Regions from separate parts of the Microbispora sp. CA-135349 genome, predicted to be linked through region 3. Evidence: predicted binding sites of a transcription regulator. Region 3 holds the regulator's gene; each other region holds the start of a gene.
What was found. The regulator LexA, encoded in region 3, represses DNA repair genes until DNA is damaged. The targets are predictions, from matches to a motif close to TCGAACANNTGTTCGA.
Positions count from the first base shown of each region.

Region 1: the regulator LexA is predicted to act here: its motif matches at 1,792-1,807, upstream of ruvC (crossover junction endodeoxyribonuclease RuvC).
Region 2: the regulator LexA is predicted to act here: its motif matches at 1,475-1,490, upstream of recA (recombinase RecA).

Region 1 covers NZ_CP192001.1:5,433,365-5,436,633, forward strand. Annotated here, with positions in the region: gene ruvB (Holliday junction branch migration DNA helicase RuvB) at 1-421, opposite strand, end outside; gene ruvA (Holliday junction branch migration protein RuvA) at 501-1,121, opposite strand; gene ruvC (crossover junction endodeoxyribonuclease RuvC) at 1,118-1,720, opposite strand; gene ACQPZZ_RS24995 (GNAT family N-acetyltransferase) at 1,847-3,010, opposite strand; gene ACQPZZ_RS25000 (YebC/PmpR family DNA-binding transcriptional regulator) at 3,105-3,269, opposite strand, start outside.
Region 2 covers NZ_CP192001.1:2,528,609-2,531,877, reverse strand. Annotated here, with positions in the region: gene recX (recombination regulator RecX) at 1-176, opposite strand, end outside; gene recA (recombinase RecA) at 185-1,309, opposite strand; gene ACQPZZ_RS11960 (hypothetical protein) at 1,639-1,914, shown strand; gene ACQPZZ_RS11955 (DUF3046 domain-containing protein) at 2,412-2,606, opposite strand; gene ACQPZZ_RS11950 (VOC family protein) at 2,743-3,231, opposite strand.
Region 3 covers NZ_CP192001.1:6,493,793-6,497,061, reverse strand. Annotated here, with positions in the region: gene ACQPZZ_RS29805 (MalY/PatB family protein) at 1-890, opposite strand, end outside; gene lexA (transcriptional repressor LexA) at 977-1,693, opposite strand; gene nrdR (transcriptional regulator NrdR) at 2,125-2,589, shown strand; gene ACQPZZ_RS29790 (vitamin B12-dependent ribonucleotide reductase) at 2,710-3,269, shown strand, end outside.

The sequences.
Region 1 (3,269 bases), 1.1 Mb from region 3:
TGCCGACGACGATGTCGACCCGGAAGTCCTCCATCGCCAGGTAGAGCATCTCCTCCGCCGGGCGGGCCATGCGGTGGATCTCGTCGATGAACAGGACCTCGCCCTCGGTCAGCGTGGACAGGATCGCGGCGAGGTCGCCCGCGCGCTCTAGCGCCGGACCCGAGGTCATCCGCAGCGGCGCGGCCAGCTCGGAGGCGATGATCATGGCGAGCGTCGTCTTGCCGAGCCCGGGACCACCGCTCATCAGGACGTGGTCGGGCGGGCGGTTGCGGCGCAGGGCGCTTTCCAGCACCAGCGAGAGCTGCTCGCGCACCCGGCCCTGCCCGATGAACTCCTCCAGGCGCCGGGGACGCAGCGCGGCCTCGATCGCCCGCTCGTCGCCCTCCGGTTCGGGCGACACGAGATCCCGCTCGAAGCTCACTCGACACCATCCGCTCGGCCTGCCGGGACCCGTCCGCTTCCCGGTGAAACTTTCATCGAACCATCGGCCCGTCGTGCGGTCATCGCACGCTCAGCGCGCGCAGGGCGGACTTGAGCAGCGTGGCCACCTGGGGGGTGCGGCCGGCCGCGACCTCCGCCTCGGCCTCCGCGGTCACCGCCGCGACCGCCTCGTCGGCGTCCCTGGACGAGTAGCCGAGCCCGACCAGTCCCGAGTGGACCTGATCCCGCCAGACGGGCGGCGCCGCCGCGCCGTTCAACGCGGCGTCGACCGCCGCCGCCGGGGTGCCGAGTTTGTCCTTGAGTTCGAGCACGATGCGCTGGGCGCCCTTCTGGCCGATGCCGGGCACCATCGTGAGGGCCTTGATGTCGGCGCTCGCCACCGCGACGCGAAGCGCGTTGGGCGCGTGGACCGCGAGCATGGCCAGGGCCAGGCGCGGCCCCACCCCGCTGGCCGTCTGGAGCAGCTCGAACACCGTGCGCTCGTCGTCGGAGGCGAAGCCGTACAGCGTGAGCGATTCCTCGCGGACGACGAGCGAGGTGGCCAGCCGGGCGGGTTCGCCGACGCGCAGCCCGGCCAGGGTGCCGGGGGCGCAGTGGACGAGCATCCCGACGCCGCCCACCTCGATCACGGCGCTGTCGGCCGTGATCGCCGCCACCTGTCCCGCTACGGATGCGATCACCGCGTGCTCCCTCCCCCGTCCGGCCGCCCGGCCGCGACTTCGCCGGGCGTTCCAGTCCTACCAGAGGCCGCGGACCGGGCACCGCCGGATCGGGCCCGGGCCAGGGCGTCGGCCAGGCGGTGCTGCACGCCGCCGCGCCAGACGTGACAGATGGCGAGGGCGAGCGCGTCGGCCGCGTCCGCCGGCTTGGGCATGGCGTCGAGCCGCAGCAGCCGGGTGACCATCGTGCCGACCTGCTTCTTGTCGGCGTTGCCGTTGCCCGTGATGGCGGCCTTGACCTCGCTCGGCGTGTGCAGCGCGACCGGCAGCCCCCGCCGGGCCGCACAGACGATCGCGACGGCCGACGCCTGGGCCGTCCCCATGACCGTACGGACGTTGTGCTGGGCGAAGACCCGCTCGACCGCGACGGCGTCCGGCCTGATCTCGTCGAGCCAGCGCTCGATCTCCGCCTCGATGACGACCAGCCGGGAGCCGATGTCGTCGTCGGCCGGAGTGCGGACCACCCCGACCGACAGAAGGCTCAGCGGCGCGCCCGGCCGGCCCTCCACGGCGCCGAGGCCGCACCGCGTCAGTCCCGGGTCCACACCCATCACCCGCAGCTGGGGCAACCGCACCGGCACGCCTCCCTGATCCCGGCCGGCGCGGCCACCCGTACGACCCCGCCGCCGCGCCGAACATCTGTTCGGCCGGTCACTCTATCGCGATCAGCGGCGACGCGGGGCGCGTCAGAAGTAGTCGATCATGTACGCGGCGCAGCCGAACGCGGCGTCCAGCGCGTCGCCGGCCTCGGGTGAGCCGCCGGTCAGCAGGCCGGCGCGGCGGAGCGTGGCGGTGGACACACCGGCGAACAGCGCGGACATCCCGCCGATGGTGAGCCGCGTAGCCTCGCCGGCCTCCCCGGCCTCCCGCGTCACGAAGCCGGAGCCGCCGTTCACCCGCAGCACCCACGTGCCCGTGTTGGCCTCGCGCTGGGGGTCCGTCACCACGAGAGGCGCCTCGATCGACACCCCGGCGGGGAAGCCGCGCCCCTCGACCGCGGCGGGCAGGTCGATCAGCCGGAACATCCACCGCGTCTGGGCGACCTCGTCCTTCGACCGCTCCCGCAGCATCCAGAGCACGGGGTCGGCCGGGTCCACGTAGGCGGTCACCGACTTCGCGACCGTCGAGGCGCTGCCGACCAGCGACCACAGGGCACGGGCCGTCGCCTCCGACCCCGCCAGCAGGTTGTCGACCTCGATGTCCCCGTCGCTCCAGCGGTAGACGACGAATCCGTCCTCGGCCAGGTAGCAGAAGTCGTCGTCGTCCTCCAGCCACAGGCGCCAGGTCCGCTCGTCGAAGCACAGCGGCCCGCTCGCGCGCGTGGCGGTGTGCACCCGGCCGATCAGCGCCACGAGCTCGGCCGCGTCGGCGGGGCCCATCCGGCGCAGCTTCACCGCGGCGCCGGGGTCGCCCAGCGTGCGCAGCGCCTCGGCGGGCACGGTGATCCGCTGGAACACGCCGGCGTGCTCGTAGCCCGCCTTCCGGTACAGCGGCGTGGTGGCGGGGTAGAGCGCGGAGACCGCGTGGCCGAGCTGCGCGCAGCGCTCGACGGCCGCGGCCGTGAGCGCACGGCCCACTCCCCTGCCGCGGTCCTCCGGCGACACCGTCACACCCGCCACGCCGCCCATCGACAGCGGGCGGCCGTGCCACCACTGGACGTACGGGTTGATCCTGGCCGCGCCGACGAGGCGGGTGCCGTCGAAGGCGCCCAGGTAACGGCCCTCGGGCAGCATCGGGGAGACGAGCTTGCGCCAGGTGTCGGCGCCGGAGCCGGACAACGGGCCGAAGGCGCGCCTGCGGATGTCGAGGACGGCGTCCAGGTCGTCGCTCGCGAGATGACGGATTTCCACAACCGGCCAAACTATGCGGGCCCCGGCGGCCTCTGCCACCGGTTTTCCGCCCCCTGCCGACCTGGGGCCAAGGGCCCGTGGCCGGCCTGCGGCGTCATGCCTCGACCTTCTCCATGACCTCGTCGCTCACGTCGAAGTTCGCCCAGACGTTCTGCACGTCGTCGCTGTCCTCGAGCGCGTCGATGAGCTTGAAGATCTTGCGAGCGCCCTCCTCGTCCAGAGGGACGTTGAGCGTGGGGACGAAGCTCATCTCGGCCGA
Region 2 (3,269 bases), 4.0 Mb from region 3:
GCCCGACCGATGCCCACCTGACCGAGTTCCGCCCGCCGGATCTCCTCACGCAGGGCGGCGATCGTCGCGGACGCGTCCGCAGAACCGGGCGAATCATCCGCAGGCCCCCAGGGCCCGGAGTTCCAGTCCCCCGGCCCGATCTCGTGGTCCGGGCCGGGGAGCTCGTCGCGCCTCATGTCTGCGCTCAGACGTCACCCGGCTTGGGCGCGCTGGCCGCCTTGCTGCCCCGGCCGGACGCAGAAGCGGGGGCCCGGCCGGACGCGGGAGCGGGCGGTGCCGCCGGAGCGGCGGCGGGCTCGCTCGGCGCGTCGATCCGCGGCCCGACGCCGAGCTTCTCCTTGATCTTCTTCTCGATCTCGTTGGCGATGTCGGGGTTGTTCTTCAGGAAGTTGCGGGCGTTCTCCTTGCCCTGCCCGAGCTGGTCGCCCTCGTACGTGTACCAGGCGCCGGCCTTGCGCACGAACCCGTGCTCGACGCCCATGTCGATCAGCCCGCCCTCGCGGGAGATGCCCATGCCATAGAGGATGTCGAAGTCGGCCTGGCGGAAGGGCGGGGCCATCTTGTTCTTGACGACCTTCACCCGGGTCCGGTTGCCGACCGGCTCGGTGCCGTCCTTGAGCGTCTCGATCCGGCGCACGTCGAGCCGCACCGAGGCGTAGAACTTCAGCGCCTTGCCACCCGTGGTGGTCTCGGGGCTTCCGAACATGACGCCGATCTTCTCGCGGAGCTGGTTGATGAAGATGGCGGTCGTCCGGGTCTGGTTCAAGGCGCCGGCGACCTTGCGCAGGGCCTGCGACATGAGGCGGGCCTGGAGACCGACGTGACTGTCGCCCATCTCGCCCTCGATCTCGGCCTTCGGCACGAGGGCCGCCACGGAGTCGATCACGATGATGTCGACGGCGCCGGAGCGGATCAGCATGTCCGCGATCTCGAGCGCCTGCTCACCGGTGTCCGGCTGGGAGACGAGCAACGCGTCGACGTCGACGCCCAGCTTCTTGGCGTACTCGGGGTCGAGGGCGTGCTCGGCGTCGATGAACGCGGCGATGCCGCCGCCCTTCTGTGCGTTGGCCACGGCGTGCAGGGCGACCGTCGTCTTACCGGAGGACTCGGGGCCGTACACCTCGACGATCCGGCCGCGGGGGAAGCCGCCGATGCCGAGGGCGACGTCGAGAGCGATGGAACCGGTGGGGATGACCTCGATCGGGGCACGCGCGTCGTCTCCGAGACGCATGACGCTGCCCTTGCCGAACTGCCGCTCGATTTGCGCGAGGGCGGTCTCAAGGGCCTTCTCGCGGTCGTTGATTGCCATTGGGTGCCCCCTGGAGGGTGGTCGTCTGCTCGGTCACCGAAAAGCTACGGGGTGCCACCGACATTTTCCGGAGCTTCCCGCACACCGCCGGGAAGGCGGGCCGGGAACCTGTCGCGCCCCGGTGACCTGATGGCGCGCACCCCGGCGGCGACTCATCCAATATAGCCGAACGACTGTTCGATCACGTGCCGGAGCCGCCACCGCGCACGACAGACGAACGGCATCCCAACCGCGCCGTTACATTCCCGGGCGTTACTCTGCCATGGTTGCCAGCGCGATGACCTGCGACGATCCTTGTAGCAAAGCTGGATCTCCCGCTGGAGGGCCATGTGACGGGCACCGGCGACTACAGCGGACAGCGCCTGGCCCGCCTTGAGGCGCTCGCGGCGCGGCTCGCCGAGCACGGCCTCGCCGCACGCCTGCTCGGAGCGGACGATCCCGTTCTGTCCGTCTGGCATCCGGGCACCGGCAGGCAGACGATCGTCTTCGCCTCACCCGCGAGGGAGGGATGGATGTTCCTGTGGGCGCCGGGCGGCCAGGAGAGCGCCGACGACCCCGGCCGTGCGGCCGAACTGATCAGCCGGACGCTCTCCCCGCCCCCCTGATTCTCCCGGTGACGCCCCCGGCCGTCAGCGGACGACTTCGCCAGTTTGACCCGGACGCCGGTGCGGAGCACCGCCCGCCGATAGACGCGGGCCGCACCCAGCAGGGCGGCGGCCACGGCTGATCATGAGCACCCCGGCGATGAGGATCTCCCCCAGCGGCACGTCGGCGACCGCCGTACGCACGGGCATGACCATGGAGGAGAACGGCGGCACGGGCGACAGCACGCGCGCGAAGGTGCCGGTGGGCTGGACGGCGGCTGATGCGCGTGCGGATCTCCCGCTGGGTTACGGGTCGTCGACGACGGCTGGGGAAAGATGCCGCGAAGGAGAGGCTGCGACGCGAGCTGGGACGCCTCGGCATCGGGCGGTGCGCCGCCGACAGGCGAGTTCGCGATGCGGATGCGGACGGAGAGACCTCGGTGTGGCGAGGGTGCCGAAGGACACACGGGCGGGGTGCGGGCACGATTCGGGACCCGTCCGGGCCCTGCGGTGTCGCGTCAGCGCAGTCTGGGGTCCACGTCGACCTCCTGGCAGACGGCCTGCCACACCTGCTTGGCCGCCACGCCCTCGGCGAGGGCCTGCTCGACCGTGCGCCCGCCGAGCCCGGAGATCACGTAATCCTTCGCCCACGACTCCGCGTACGCCTCGCCGAAGTGGCGGCGCATCCTGTTCCAGAAGTCTGTGAGGCGCATGGGTTCAGTATGGACCCGCGGCCGGGATGAGCTCTCCCGGCCGCGGCGCCGCGATCGCCGCCCGTCGGGCGGCCGTCCGGCGTTGGAGCCGCGTGGGCGCCGAACTCACTCCGGCGTCCTCATGCCGGGGAGCCGGTCACATGACGCGGCTGCCGTACATCTCTCCCAGCGGGTCGGCGAGGAGCTCCAGGCGGGCGCCGTCCGGGTCCTGGAAGTAGATCGAACTGCCGCTCTCCTCCTGGTACGGCACGCCGGCCGCGTCGAGCTTGCTGCGCAGGCGCTCCCACGTCGCCCGGTCCACGGAGATCGCGATGTGGTGGAGCCCGCCGAGGACCTCCTTGTACGGCTCCAGATCGAGACCCGGCAGGTCGAAGAACGCCAGCAGGTTCCCGTTGCCGATGTCGAAGAAGAAGTGGTTGGACCCGCGGTAGTCGCGGTTCTCGAAGATCTCGGTGAGCGGGAACTCGAGGAGGTCGTGATAGAAGCGGATCGTCCGCTCGACGTCTGACGAGATCAGTGCGAAGTGGTGCAGGCCCCTCGCGCTGCTTGCGGCACGGCGCTCGCTCAGGTAGCGCTCGCGGATCCGCGAGCGCTCCGCCTCGATGGCCGCGTAGTCGATTTTCATACTGAGGAAGATTGTCCCGAGCGAGGCATGTCATGCCA
Region 3 (3,269 bases):
CGCTCGGCGATGCGCCTGCGGTTGCGGTCCAGGATCGCCAGCACCTCCTCCAGCCACGCGTCGCCGTGCCGCCAGGCGGCCACCGTGGCCTCCACCCCGAGGACGCTGGGCGCGCCGTAGATGTGGGCGGGCTGGCGGCCCAGCGCGTCCCTGGCGTCCCTCGCGCCGATGTGGGCCACCGAGCAGTGCAGGCCGCCCATGTTGAAGGCCTTGCTGGCGGAGGTCAGCGTGACCGTGCGCTCGGGAAGGATCGTGGCGAACGGGATGTGCCGGGCCGGAGCGTACGTCAGGTCGGCGTGGATCTCGTCGGAGATCACCAGCGTGCCGTACTGGTCGGCGTACGCGGCGACGGCGTCGAGCTCCGCACGGGTGAACGAGCGGCCGGAGGGGTTCTGCGGATTCACCAGCAGGAGCACCCGGACGGGCTCGCCGGGGACCTCGAACCTGCCGTCGGCCGTCAGCGGCATCGGCACCAGGCGGCGGCCCATCCCGGTGATCGTGACGAGGAAGGGATCGTAGGCCGGCACGTGCAGCGCCACCGCGTCGCCGGGTTCGGTCATGACGTGCAGCAGCACCTGGAGGGCCTGGTTGAGGTCCGTGTAGGACCGCACGTGTGCCGGGTCGGCCCGCCAGCCGTACCGCGCCTCCATGCGCTCGGCGAACGCCTCCGCCAGAGGGCCGGCGGTCGGCTGGTCCAGCCATGCGGGATAGCCGAGATCCGTGGCGGCGCGTCGCGCGATGGCCTCGGTCACCGCCCCGGGCACGGGGAAGTCCATGTCGGCGACCCAGGCGGGAATGACGCCGGCCTCGGCGTGCGCCCATTTGATTCCGTCGCGGGTGCGGGCCGCATCCAGGGACAGCGCATCCAGGGACAGCGAATCGAATCTCATTCGACTCACCCTAATTGTCGCTTAGTGACCGCCGGAAAGGCGGCGTCGCGCCCCGCGGCGCGTCGAATCGCGGGGCGCCGGTGCTGCTACAGCTTCCGCAGAACGGCCGTGACCTTGCCGAGCACGGTCGCCTCGTCGCCGGGGATCGGCTCGTAGTTGGGGTTGTGCGGCACCAGCCACACGTGCCCGTCCTTGCGCTTGAAGGTCTTCACGGTGGCCTCGCCGTCGATCATCGCGGCCACGATGTCGCCGTTGTCGGCGACCGGCTGCTGCCGCACCACGACCCAGTCGCCGTCGGCGATGGCGGCCTCGATCATGGAGTCGCCGGAGACCTGGAGCAGGAACAGCGTGCCCTCGCCCACCAGCTGCTTGGGCAGCGCGAAAACGTCCTCGATGCTCTGCTCGGCGAGGATGGGACCACCGGCGGCGATGCGGCCGACCAGCGGCACGTACGCGGCCGTGGGCCGGGTGAACCCGGCCTCCTCCTCGGGGGTGGCGTCCGGATCGACCCACAGCACCGGCTCTCCCGGCAGCCGGACCTCCAGTGCCCTGGGGCGGTGCGGGTCGCGCCGGAGGTAACCCTTACGCTGGAGCGCCGTGAGCTGGTGCGACACGCTGGAGGTGCTCGTCAGCTGGACCGCTTCCCCGATCTCCCGCATGGACGGCGGGTAGCCGCGCTGCTGGACCGAGTCGCGGATCACCTCGAGGATCTTCCGCTGCCTCGGGGTGAGGCCAAGCGAGTCGCGCCTGCGAACCGCGAGGTCGCTGACGCCATCCGCTTGCTCACTTCGGTCACTCACGATGCCACCTCTCAATCCGTGTTCCCCATGTCGCACAGAGCGACCGTACCGCGATTCAAGATCACCGTCAAACAATTGTTCGATATCCAGCGAAATCACCGATCTCGCCGTTCATCTCATCGTACGGGAGTTCGATCGATCCCGTGTTCGATTCAGCCGATCTTCTGTGGCGTCTGTACGCCCAGGTCAGACGCCGTGCATAAAACGGCGGGGAATGGTGCGTAAAGGGCCTATTGCGCGACGCGTGGGGCAGGTGGTGCGGCGGTGACGGGAGCGGCGACACGCGCACCGAGCAGGCACTTCCCGGCCCAGGGCCGGTTCGACTTGCGTTCAAGGTCGGGCACTTCTACGGTTGGACCACAACATCTAGTAGTCACAGCGGTGTAAGTTCACCACACCTTGTGTTCGGGATGTGCGTTCAGGGAGGCGATGAAATGCACTGTCCGTTCTGTCGCCATCCCGACACCCGGGTCGTGGACAGCCGCGCGGCCGAGGACGGGGCGGCGATCCGCCGCAGGCGCACCTGCCCCGAATGCGGGCGCAGGTTCACCACCCAGGAGACCGTGCTGCTGATGGTGAGCAAGCGGAGCGGGGTCACCGAGCCGTTCTCCCGGGAGAAGGTCATCGCCGGCGTACGGCGGGCCTGTCAGGGGCGCCCGGTCGGCGAGGACTCCCTCGCCCAGCTCGGGCAGCGGGTCGAGGAGAGCATCCGGGGCACCGGTGCGGCCGAGATCGCCTCCCATGAGGTGGGCCTGGCCATCCTGGGGCCGCTCCGCGACCTCGACGAGGTGGCGTACCTGCGCTTCGCGTCGGTCTACCGGGGCTTCGAGACGCTGGCCGACTTCGAGGCGGAGATCGAGCGGCTCCGCGCGGCTCACGGCCCTGAGGCCGAGGAGTAGGCGCATTCCGGGGGACCGGGACGAGGCGGACGGCGGCGCGCGACGGCGCGGCGTGACGATGAGGTTGTAACGAGCGTGGTCCGAAAGAGGGGCTCCACCGGGCCCTGGGAGGGGGAAGTCATGACGGAGACCGTGAGCGGCACCGTATCGGGTGCGGGGGGCCGGGCCGGCAAGCGCCCGCGCAAGGGTCTGAAGATGAAGCGCGTCTTCACCACCCCGGGTGTCCACCCGTACGACGAGGTCCGCTGGGAGCGGCGCGACGTCGTGATGACGAACTGGCGGGACGGCTCGGTCAACTTCGAGCAGCACGGCGTGGAGTTCCCGGACTTCTGGTCGGTCAACGCCGCCAACATCGTCACCACCAAGTACTTCCGCGGGGCGGTGGGCACCCCGCAGCGCGAGTCGAGCCTCAAGCAGCTCGTCGACCGGGTCGTGGGCGTCTACACCAGGACCGGCCTCGAGAACGGCTACTTCGCGTCCGAGGAGGACGCGGAGATCTTCGACCACGAGCTCAAGCACGCGCTGATCCACCAGATCTTCAGCTTCAACTCGCCGGTGTGGTTCAACGTCGGCACCCGCTCGCCCCAGCAGGTGAGCGCCTGCTTCATCCTGGCCGTGGACGACACCATGGAGTCGATCCTCGACTGGTACAAGGAAGAGGGCGTCATCTTCAAGGGCGG